One region of the Sanguibacter sp. Z41_6 genome, then DNA from elsewhere that is predicted to be linked to it. Evidence: riboswitches for the same ligand, from Rfam matches in the RefSeq annotation. Region 1 holds a riboswitch; the other holds the start of a gene.

Region 1 (5,618 bases):
GCGCCAAGTACCGGGGCGACTTCGAGGAGCGCCTCAAGGCGGTGCTCGAGGAGATCAAGGGGTCCGACGGTGAGGTCGTCACCTTCATCGACGAGCTGCACACGGTGGTCGGCGCGGGTGGTGGTGGCGGGGACTCGTCCATCGACGCCGGGAACATGCTCAAGCCGATGCTCGCCCGGGGCGAGCTGCGCCTCGTGGGCGCCACGACGCTCGACGAGTACCGCGAGAGCATCGAGAAGGACCCGGCCCTCGAGCGGCGGTTCCAGCAGGTGTTCGTCGGTGAGCCCTCGGTCGAGGACACCATCGCCATCCTGCGTGGTCTGAACTCCCGCTACGAGGCGCACCACCGGGTGACGATCTCCGACGCCGCGCTCGTCGCGGCGGCCACGCTCTCCGACCGGTACATCAGCGGGCGCCAGCTGCCCGACAAGGCGATCGACCTCGTCGACGAGGCCGCGTCCCGGCTGCGCATGGAGATGGACTCGTCCCCGACGGAGATCGACACCCTCCAGCGAGCCGTGACGCGCCTCGAGATGGAGGAGCTCGCGCTGTCCAAGGCTGAGGACGACGCCTCGAAGCAGCGGCTCACGGAGCTGCGCGCCACCCTGGCCGACCGACGCGAGGAGCTCGCGGCCCTCACCGCCCGCTGGCAGGCGGAGAAGGGCGGGTTCAACCGCGTCGGCGAGCTGCGCAAGCGCAAGGACGAGCTCGAGTCCCAGCGGGACCGCGCCGAGCGCGAGGGCGACCTCGAGACGGCGTCGCGCATCCGGTACGGCGAGCTCCCGGCACTCGAGAAGGAGCTGGCCGGAGCCGAGGAGGCCGAGCGGGAGGCCGAGTCGGACGAGGACGCGCTGCCCCGCCTCGTCGGTGACAAGGTGGGCGCGGACGAGATCGCCGAGGTCGTCTCGGCCTGGACGGGCATCCCCGCGGGCCGCCTGCTCCAGGGCGAGAGCAAGAAGCTCCTGTCGATGGAGGAGATCATCGGCCAGCGCCTCATCGGCCAGAAGGCCGCCGTCGCGGCCGTGTCCGACGCGGTGCGTCGTGCCCGCGCCGGGGTGTCGGACCCCAACCGGCCCACGGGCTCGTTCCTCTTCCTCGGTCCCACCGGCGTCGGCAAGACCGAGCTGGCGAAGTCGCTCGCCGACTTCCTGTTCGACGACGAGCGCGCGATGGTCCGCATCGACATGTCGGAGTACAGCGAGAAGCACAGCGTCGCCCGGCTCGTCGGTGCGCCTCCCGGGTACGTCGGCTACGAGGAGGGCGGTCAGCTCACCGAGGCCGTCCGGCGGCGTCCGTACTCCGTCGTGCTCCTCGACGAGGTGGAGAAGGCGCACCCCGAGGTGTTCGACATCCTCCTGCAGGTGCTCGACGACGGGCGGCTCACCGACGGCCAGGGGCGCACGGTCGACTTCCGCAACGTCATCCTCGTGCTCACCTCCAACCTCGGGTCCCAGTACCTCGTCGACCCGCTGCTCGACGACGCCGCGCGCCGGGAGGCCGTCATGGCGGCGGTCCGCGACGCGTTCAAGCCGGAGTTCCTCAACCGCCTCGACGAGATCGTGATGTTCGACGCCCTCGGTCTCGACGACCTCGCACGGATCGTCGACCTCCAGGTGGCGGAGCTCGCGAAGCGCCTCGAGTCGCGTCGCATCGTCCTGGACGTCACCCAGGCGGCGCGCGAGTGGCTCGCCATCGAAGGGTTCGACCCGACGTACGGGGCGCGGCCCCTGCGTCGCCTCGTGCAGCGGCAGATCGGCGACCAGCTCGCCCGGCTCATGCTCTCGGGCGAGGTGGGCGACGGGGCGACCGTCGTCGTCGACCACCCGGTCGACGTCGGCGCGGAGCAGGTGCTCGTCGACGGCGCGGACGACGCGGTGGCCGGTCCCAGCTCGGCCCAGTCCGGCGGCCTGGTCCTCACGGTGCGCTGACCGGACCTCCGTGCGGGCGAGCTCAGGACGCCTGACGTTCAGGTGATGCGGCGGCGGATCTCGGGCACTCCGGGGCCGGTGAGCTCGTCGAGGTAGGCGGGCCGACCGGCCATGGTCATGAGGAGGGCGAGCGTCGGACCGGAGACGAGGGGCCCGGAGCCGGCGTGGAACGGCCCGTCGTCGGCACGCAGCTCGAGGCTGGCCGTGTGCGTGCGGCTCGGCACGGCGAAGTCGCGCCGCGCGTAGAACTCTGCGACGGGCGTCAGTGCCTCGATGCTCGGGGTCGGGGAGAGTCCCAGCGGGCGGCGGATGTCCTGGGCGTGCACGAGGACCTCGCCGAGGTAGGCCGGGGTGTGGCTCGTCGCCGCGGTCGTGCTCGGGACGACAGCGCGGAACCGGGCGAGCGTCTCGGCCGGTGTGCTCCCGCGGTGCTCGCGCATCCGGCGGTCGTTGTGCACCTCGACGCGGAAGCGTGCGCCGACGATGCTGCGAACCCACCTCCACGTCCCGGTGCTCGCGGCGGCGACGAGGTGGGCGACGACGTCCTCGACGTCCCACGCTCCGCACAGGGTGCTGTGCCGCCACTGGTCGTCACCCAGGCTCGCGAGGTCGTCGGCCAGCGCGGCCCGTTCGGCGTGGACCAGGGTCCAGAGGTGGTCGTCGTCGCGCGTGGCCATGTCTACTCTCCTCCGGGTCGGGTGGGTCCTGGGGCGGCCGTGAGGTGCTGGGCGCCAGGGCCGACCAGCAGGTCGGGGTCGAGGGGGCGGCCCGAGACGGCCATGAGGAGGTCGAGCGGGTCGCCGCGGACCTCGTCGCCCGTCCCCCAGGTGGCGCCGGTGCGTGCGTCGACGAGCTGCAGCCCGGCGGCTCGTTCCTTTCCGCCCCCGAACGACACGGGGGTGCGCAGCTGGTACGCCAGCGCGGCCCCGACGTCGTCGGGCGGGTACGTCCCGACGATGCCGAGCGGTCGCCGCACGTCCTCGCCGTGGACGATCGCCTCGACGAGCCGCGTCGCGATATTGACCGGCGGTGTCCGGGTGAGGTCAGCAGCCTGCTCGAGGGCGTGGAGCGTCTCGCGGGGGTCCGCCCGCCTCTGGCGTGCGATGCCACGCTCGTTGGCGCGGTCGAAGTCCATGCGGGCGGCGACGAGGTCGCGGACGAACGAGACGCGGCCGGTGCGCGCGGTGTCCACGAGGTGCGCGACGACGTCGTGCACGTCCCAGCCCGGGCAGAGCGACGGTGCGCGCCACTGCTCGCCGCGGAGCCCGGTGAGGTCCGCGACGAGGCGGCGGCGCTCGGCGCGGACGGTCTGCCAGACGGCTGCTGCTGTCCCACGCATGTCTGCTCCTGCCGGTGGTGGGCCACGATGCTCGCCGCGGAGATGCGCGCGTCGTCATCGTCGAGACTACTGCCTGAGCGGGTGCCCGGTTTGGGGTACGGTGTCCGGACAACCACACATGCACGGGAGCTCGCAGCAGCGAGCTGAGAGGGCGGCTCAGCGCCGCCGACCGTTCGAACCTGTCCGGATCATGCCGGCGTAGGGAGAAGCTCGATGAGCACGATGGATGCTGCGCGCACGCCTGTCACCACCCAGACCGTCACCACGGGTCCCATCGCGGGATCGTCGAAGGTGTACCTGCCCGTCCCGGACGCACCGGGCCTGACGTTCCCCGTCCGCCGGGTCAACCTCAGCAACGGCGAGCACCTCGACCTCTACGACACGTCCGGCCCGTACACGGACGACTCCCCGGACGCCCCGGCGATCGACGTCGTCGCGGGTCTGGCCCCGACGCGCGACGCATGGGAACGGCCCGAGCCGGTCGACGGTGCGAGCACCCAGCTCGCGTGGGCCCGTGCCGGGATCCTCACGCCGGAGATGCGGATCGCCGCGGCCCGCGAGGGCGTCGACCCGGAGCTCGTCCGCTCGGAGGTGGCACGCGGGCGCGCGGTCATCCCCGCGAACCGCAACCACCCCGAGCTCGAGCCGATGGTCATCGGCAAGGCGTTCGCCGTGAAGATCAACGCGAACATCGGCAACTCCGCGGTGACGTCCTCCATCGAGGAGGAGGTCGAGAAGATGGTGTGGGCAGCCCGGTGGGGGGCGGACACCCTCATGGACCTGTCCACGGGCAAGGACATCCACGCCACGCGCGAGTGGATCATGCGCAACTCCCCGATCCCCGTCGGCACGGTGCCGATCTACCAGGCGCTGGAGAAGGTCAAGGGCGACCCCGCGAAGCTCACGTGGGAGGTGTACCGGGACACGGTGATCGAGCAGTGCGAGCAGGGCGTCGACTACATGACCGTGCACGCCGGGGTGCTGCTGCGCTACATCCCGCTCACCGCCCGCCGGGTCACCGGGATCGTCTCCCGCGGTGGTGCGATCATGGCGGCGTGGTGCCTGGCGCACCACGAGGAGTCGTTCCTCTACACCCGGTTCGCCGAGCTGTGCGAGATCTTCCGTCGCTACGACGTGACGTTCTCCCTCGGCGACGGCCTGCGCCCCGGCTCCATCGCGGACGCCAACGACGCCGCGCAGTTCGCGGAGCTCCGCACTCTCGGAGAGCTGACGAGGGTCGCGAAGTCGTACGGCGTGCAGGTGATGATCGAGGGCCCCGGCCACGTGCCGATGCACAAGATCGTCGAGAACGTGCGGCTCGAGGAGGAGCTGTGCGAGGAGGCGCCGTTCTACACGCTCGGCCCGCTCGCCACCGACATCGCCCCGGCCTACGACCACATCACCTCGGCGATCGGCGCGGCGATCATCGCCCGGGCCGGCACCGCGATGCTCTGCTACGTCACGCCCAAGGAGCACCTCGGTCTGCCGGACCGCGACGACGTGAAGACCGGGGTCATCACGTACAAGATCGCGGCGCACTCCGCGGACCTCGCCAAGCAGCACCCGCGCGCGCAGGAGCGCGACGACGCGTTGTCCCGGGCCCGGTTCGAGTTCCGCTGGAACGACCAGTTCGCCCTGTCCCTCGACCCGGACACCGCGCGGGCGTTCCACGACGAGACGCTCCCCGCCGAGCCCGCGAAGACGGCGCACTTCTGCTCGATGTGCGGACCGAAGTTCTGCTCCATGCGGATCTCCGCGGACGTGCGCGAGTACGCCGAGAAGAACGGACTCACCACGGTGGATGCCATCGAGGTGGGCATGGCCGAGAAGTCGAGAGAGTTCGAGGACGCCGGCGGCCGCGTCTACCTGCCGGTCACCCAGGCGTAGCGCCGGGGCCGGCGCCCGTCACAGCTGCGCGGCCATGCTCTCGCCGATCGTGGTGCCCTCGGGTGTCGTGACGACGCACAGCCCGGTCCGGTCCCCGTCGGCCCACGAGTCCTTGCTCGGGAACCACAACGAGAAGCTGAGGTCGTCCGGGTCGAACGTGCCTGTGCTCACGGCGTCCTGGGTGCACACCTCCGCGAGCTGTTCACGCAGCGGTCGCGTCCCCGGGTAGTCGTCGGCGTCGTCGTACGTCACTCCCGCGACGGCCTGCGACGGGTGCTGCTCGTCGCACGGGACGACCGTCACCGTGTCCACGGCGCGCCCCGTGCGCGGTGCGTCGAAGCAGTTCCCGACGACGACCTGCTGGGAGGACACCTCCACCTCCTCCGTCACCTCGGCCTCGAGCGGCTCGATGCTCGGTCCGCGGTCGAGGAGGAGGAACGCGCCGACACCGACGAGCACGATCA
Region 2 (5,618 bases), on a different contig from region 1:
TGTCCGCACGCGACGTGTCGGTGCGTGCCGAGCGGCCGCCGCGGTCCCCGCGGTCGCCGCCGTCACGGTCGTCCGAGGTCTCGACGACGACCGGCGGTCCACCGGCCATACGGCGCAGCGCCCACCCGTTGATGATGAAGAGGATCCCGAGGCCCATGACGAGGGCCGCCACGCCGAACGACACGACCGACGTGAAGAGCGACGCTCGCAGGAACGACGCGTTCATCACCGTCTCGCGCCGCTCGTCGCCCTGCCCGAGCTCCGCGTACGTGTTGCCGTCGGACGCCTCGAGAGCGTGCTTGTTGATGACGTCAGCCTGGGCGAAGGCCGAGAACGGGTCGTTGACCTTCTTCCCCGCGAGGAAGGACGCGTCCTCGGAGACGGTGATCTCCTCGTCCGCCAGCTTGTCCGCGACCGCCCACCACGTGATGCCACCCGCGATGAGGAGGACCACTCCCGCGATGAGCGTCAGCAGCCCGACGACCCCCACACCCTTGCTCTGCCTGATCGTGACCTTGCTCGCCATCGTGCACTCCTTCGTTGGTCGTGCCTGCATGCTCTCTGTCCCACCGTAGCGAGAGGGCTACGGATGCGGGCGGTGAGTCACTCCCACTCGATGGTGCCCGGTGGCTTGCTCGTGACGTCCAGGACGACACGGTTGACGTCCTTGACCTCGTTGGTGATGCGCGTGGAGATGGTCGCCAGCACGTCGTACGGCAGGCGGGTCCAGTCGGCTGTCATCGCGTCCTCGGAGGACACGGGACGCAGGACGATGGGGTGCCCGTAGGTGCGCCCGTCGCCCTGCACGCCGACGGACCGCACGTCGCCGAGCAGCACGACGGGGCACTGCCAGATCTCCCGGTCGAGGCCGGCGCGCGTGAGCTCCTCGCGGGCGATCGCGTCCGCGGCACGGAGGATCTCCAGCCGCTCGCCGGTGACCTCTCCGACGATCCGGATCCCGAGGCCGGGCCCAGGGAACGGCTGGCGCCAGACGATGCCCTCGGGCACGCCGAGCTCGAGGCCGACGGCCCGCACCTCGTCCTTGAACAGGGTGCGCAGCGGCTCCACGAGGGAGAACTGCAGGTCGTCAGGGAGCCCGCCGACGTTGTGGTGGCTCTTGATGTTCGCAGCACCCTCACCACCGCCGGACTCGACGACGTCCGGGTAGAGCGTGCCTTGCACGAGGAACTTCACCTCGTCACCGTGCGCTCCCGCGTCGGCGACGACCTCGCGCGCGGCGTCCTCGAACACGCGGATGAACTCACGGCCGATGATCTTGCGCTTCGTCTCGGGGTCGCTCACCCCGGCGAGCGCCTGGAGGAAACGCTGCTGGGCGTTGACGACCTTGAGCTGCACGCCGGTGGCGTCGACGAAGTCCTTCTCGACCTGCTCGGCCTCACCGGCCCGCAGCAGACCGTGGTCGACGAACACGCAGGTGAGCTGGTCTCCGACGGCCTTCTGCACGAGCGCGGCCGCCACGGAGGAGTCGACGCCGCCGGAGAGGCCGCAGACGACCCGGGCGTCGCCCACCTGCGCGCGGATGATCTCGACCTGGTCGGCGATGACGTTGCCGGGCGTCCAGTCGGGTGCGAGCCCGGCGCCGCGGTAGAGGAAGTTCTCGATCGCCTTCTGGCCGAGGGGCGAGTGCCTGACCTCGGGGTGCCACTGCACGCCGTAGAGGTGACGCTCCGTGTCCTCGAACGCGGCCACGGGCGAGCCGGCCGACGTCGCGAGGACCTCGAAGCCCTCGGGGGCGGAGTGCACGGCGTCGCCGTGGCTCATCCACGTCGTCTGCTGCTCGGGCGATCCCTCGAGGAGGGAACCGGGGTGGTTGATCTCGACGAACGTCCCGCCGTACTCGGACAGGCCGGTCTGGGCGACGGATCCTCCGAGCGCCTTGGCCATCGCCTGGAAGCCGTAGCAGATGCCCAGGACAGGGACGCCGGCGGTGAACAGCTCAGGGTCGACGAACGGGGCGCCCGTGGCGTAGACGGACGACGGACCGCCCGAGAGGATGATCGCCGCCGGGTCCTTCGCGAGCATCTGCTCGACCGTGAAGGTGCTGGGGACGATCTCGGAGTACACGTTGGCCTCGCGGACACGGCGCGCGATGAGCTGGGCGTACTGGGCACCGAAGTCCACGACGAGGACGGGGCGCGGCAAGGAGGTTGGGGTCTGCGTCACGACCCCAGGATAGTCGGCGCACGTCGGGCGGGGTTCAAGCGCCCACGACGGCGGCCCGGATCCTCCTCGTCGCCTCCGCGGGGTCGCTCGCGTCCGTGATCGCCCGGACGACGACGACACGACGCGCACCGGCGTCGAGGACGGGTCGCAGCGTCGCGAGGTCGATCCCGCCGATCGCGAACCAGGGCGTCGTCGGGGCGAGGCGTGCGACGTCCCGCACGGCGTCCACGCCGACGGCGGACCGGCCAGGCTTCGTCGGAGTGGCATGGACCGGGCCGACGCAGAAGTAGTCGACGTCCGGGTCGGCGTCCGCTGCTACGGCCTGCTCCCCGCCGCGCGTGGAGCGTCCGATGCCGACGGACGGGCCGACGAGGCCGCGCGCGACGGTGACCGGCAGGTCGCGCTGGCCGGTGTGCAGGATCTGCGCTCCTGCCGCTGTCGCCACGTCGGCGCGGTCGTTGACGGCGAGCAGCGCGCCCTCCTCCTCGGTGAGGGCGGCCATGAGCGCGAGCAGCTCGAGCTCCTCGACGACGTCCAGGGACCGGTCCCGCAGCTGGATGACGTCGACACCGGCCCGCAGCACGGTGCGGACGAACGCCGCGAAGTCCGCCCGGTCGCCGCGGTCCGCGCGCGCGTCGGTGCACAGGTACAGCCGGGCGTCGGCCAGGCGGCGGCGCACGGACGCGCGGGCCGCGAGAGAGCCCGTGGCGCTGTCGTCGGGCAGGGGGGCCGCGCCGTGCTCCGTGAGCGTCATGGGGCGTGAGTGTACTGTGGCTGACGCACGGGAGCCCCGCACACGGCGGGGCTGAGAGGGCGTCACGCCGACCGTCGAACCTGCTCTGGGTCATGCCAGCGAAGGGAGCACAGCGCATGCGCGCACCTGTCGATCGGTCCACGCCCGCTCGCCCCACGACGAGCGACGTCCTCGTCGTGGGGCTCGGCATCATCGGTGCCACGGCCGCATGGCGCGCCCTGCGCGCAGGCCTCACCGTCACCTGCCTCGATCCGGCGCCCGGCACCGGCGCCACCCACGCTGCGGCGGGGATGCTCGCACCGGTCACCGAGGCGAGCTTCGGTGAGGAGTCGCTCACCGAGCTCTGTGTCGCGTCGGCCGGGCGGTGGCCGGCCTTCGCGGCGGAGCTCGAGGACGCGACGGGCAGCCCCACCGGACTGCAGGCGTGCGGCACGCTGTCCGTGGCGTACGACCAGGCCGACGCCGCGCAGGGCAGGCGGCTCGCGGAGCTCCACCGGGCGCTCGGCCTGAGCTCCGAGGAGCTCACCGTCTCCCAGGCGCGGGAGGAGGAGCCGTTCCTCGGCGGCCGCCTGTCCGGCGCGTACCGGGTGGCCGGCGACCACCAGGTCGACCCCCGTGCGACCCACGCCGCGTTGCTCACGGCTCTCACGGGCTCGGGTTCGGGCGGGCGGACCGCGACCATCGTGCGGCACGCGGCCGCGCGCCTCCTGCGCTCACCGTCCGGCGACGTCGTCGGCGCCGAGGACAGCGCAGGCGGGACCCACCACGCCGGCGTCGTCGTGCTCGCCGCAGGTGCGGCGTCGGGCGGGCTGCTGGGCGACGTCCCCGAGGTCGTGCTGCCGACCCGGCCGGTCATGGGCGAGGCGCTCCGGCTCGACGCGCGCGGGACGGGCTTCGGGCTGCGCCACGTCGTGCGCGGGACGGTCCAGATGCGCCCGGTCTACGTCGTGCCACGGCCCGGCGGGGAGGTGGTCGTGGGTGCGACGAGCGAGGAACGCGACGTGCCCACCGCCACGGCCGGTGGGGTCCACGCGCTCCTGCGGGACGCGCGGGCACTCGTCCCGGGCATCGACGAGCTCACGTTCGTCGAGGTCACCGCGCGGGCCCGTCCCGGGACGCCGGACAACCTGCCCCTCATCGGCCGGACGTCCGTGCCCGGCCTCGTCGCCGCGACCGGCCACCACCGCAACGGCGTCCTGCTCACCCCGCTCACCGCAGACCTCCTCGACGACCTGTTCGCGGGCCGACACGGCAGTCCTCCCCCCGCGGTCGATCCCCTCCGCTTCGCGCTCACCGGAGCGGACCGATGACCCGCGGATCGATCGTCGTCAACGGTGAGGAGCGGGCGCTCGCCGGGCTCACCGACCTCCGGTCCCTCGTCGCGCTCTACGCGCCGGCCTGCGCGTCGGACGGTGCACCGAGCGGCGTCGCGGTCGCCATCAACGACCACGTCGTCCCCCGGGGACGGTGGGCGGGCACCGGGCTCACCGTCGGGGACCGCGTCGAGATCGTCACGGCGGTGCAGGGCGGATGACCGAGGAGCCTGACGCGTTCGTCGTCGCGGGAGTCACGTTCACGTCCCGCCTCGTCATGGGCACCGGCGGGGCACCGAACCTCCTGCACCTCGAGGAGGCGCTCGTCGCCTCCGGGACCGAGCTCACGACGGTCGCGATGCGCCGCGTGAGCACGCCGCAGCCGGGTGCTGCGGGCGGCGGCACGGTGTGGGACCTGCTCGCTCGCCACGGCATCCGACCCCTGCCCAACACCGCGGGATGCTTCAACGCCCGCGAAGCCGTGCTCACCGCCGAGCTCGCCCGCGAGGCGTGCGGGACACCGTGGGTCAAGCTCGAGGTCCTCGCGGACGACGTCACGCTCCTGCCGGACCCCATCGAGCTCGTCCGGGCCGCGGACGAGCTCGTCCGGGCGGGCTTCGTCGTCCTGCCGTACACCAACGACGACCCGGTGCTCGCACGCAAGCTCCAGGACGTGGGCTGCGCTGCCGTCATGCCGCTGGGCGCCCCGATCGGGTCGGGCCTCGGGATCCTCAACCCGCGCAACATCGCCGCGATCGCCGACTGGTCCTCCGTGCCCGTCATCCTCGACGCCGGGATCGGCACCGCCTCCGACGCGGCGCTGGCGATGGAGCTCGGGTGCGACGCGGTCCTGCTCGCGTCCGCCGTGACCCGGGCCGCGGACCCGGTGCGCATGGCCCGCGCGATGCGGCTGGCCGTGGACGCCGGGCGGCTCGCAGCCGGAGCCGGCCGGATCCCGCGCAGGGAGCAGGCGCTCGCGTCCTCCCCCACGACCGGGCTGCTCGACCTCGCGCTGTAGCGGCCCGCCGCCCACCGGGCCTGGTCAGTACACGGGCAGCCCGGGGTCGACCTCGTGCACCCACGCGAGGACGCCACCGGTGACGCTGCGCGCGTCCAGACCGCGCTCGCGCGCCGCCTCGGTCACCGCGAGCGAACGACCGCCCATCTTGCAGTAGAACGCCACCGGCCGGTCTCTCGGGAGAGCATCGAGCCCTCCGCCCGCGAGCAGCTCGTCCATGGCGACGTGGACGGACCCGGGGATCGCGACGATCTGACGCTCGTAGGCCTCCCGGACGTCGACGACGAGGACGTCGTCGCCCGTCGCGAGCATCGTGGCGAGCCGGGCGGCGCTCAGCTCGATGCCGTCG

What was found. A riboswitch is a leader RNA that binds a small molecule or an ion and turns the genes downstream of it on or off. The one in region 1 is predicted to bind thiamine pyrophosphate.
Region 2: another riboswitch for thiamine pyrophosphate. It lies ahead of thiO (glycine oxidase ThiO); the one in region 1 lies ahead of thiC (phosphomethylpyrimidine synthase ThiC).

Annotation. Positions count from the first base shown of each region.
Region 1 is NZ_JCAQIF010000001.1:292,341-297,958, reverse strand. Features, by position in the region: gene clpB (ATP-dependent chaperone ClpB) at 1-1,928, shown strand, start outside; gene AC54T1_RS01400 (maleylpyruvate isomerase family mycothiol-dependent enzyme) at 1,967-2,605, opposite strand; gene AC54T1_RS01395 (maleylpyruvate isomerase family mycothiol-dependent enzyme) at 2,608-3,267, opposite strand; TPP riboswitch at 3,380-3,489, shown strand; gene thiC (phosphomethylpyrimidine synthase ThiC) at 3,481-5,154, shown strand; gene AC54T1_RS01385 (septum formation family protein) at 5,173-5,618, opposite strand, start outside.
Region 2 is NZ_JCAQIF010000003.1:501,737-507,354, forward strand. Features, by position in the region: gene AC54T1_RS09925 (hypothetical protein) at 1-526, opposite strand, end outside; gene guaA (glutamine-hydrolyzing GMP synthase) at 604-2,184, opposite strand; gene thiE (thiamine phosphate synthase) at 2,219-2,938, opposite strand; TPP riboswitch at 2,964-3,047, shown strand; gene thiO (glycine oxidase ThiO) at 3,055-4,248, shown strand; gene thiS (sulfur carrier protein ThiS) at 4,245-4,472, shown strand; gene AC54T1_RS09950 (thiazole synthase) at 4,469-5,269, shown strand; gene moeB (molybdopterin-synthase adenylyltransferase MoeB) at 5,294-5,618, opposite strand, start outside.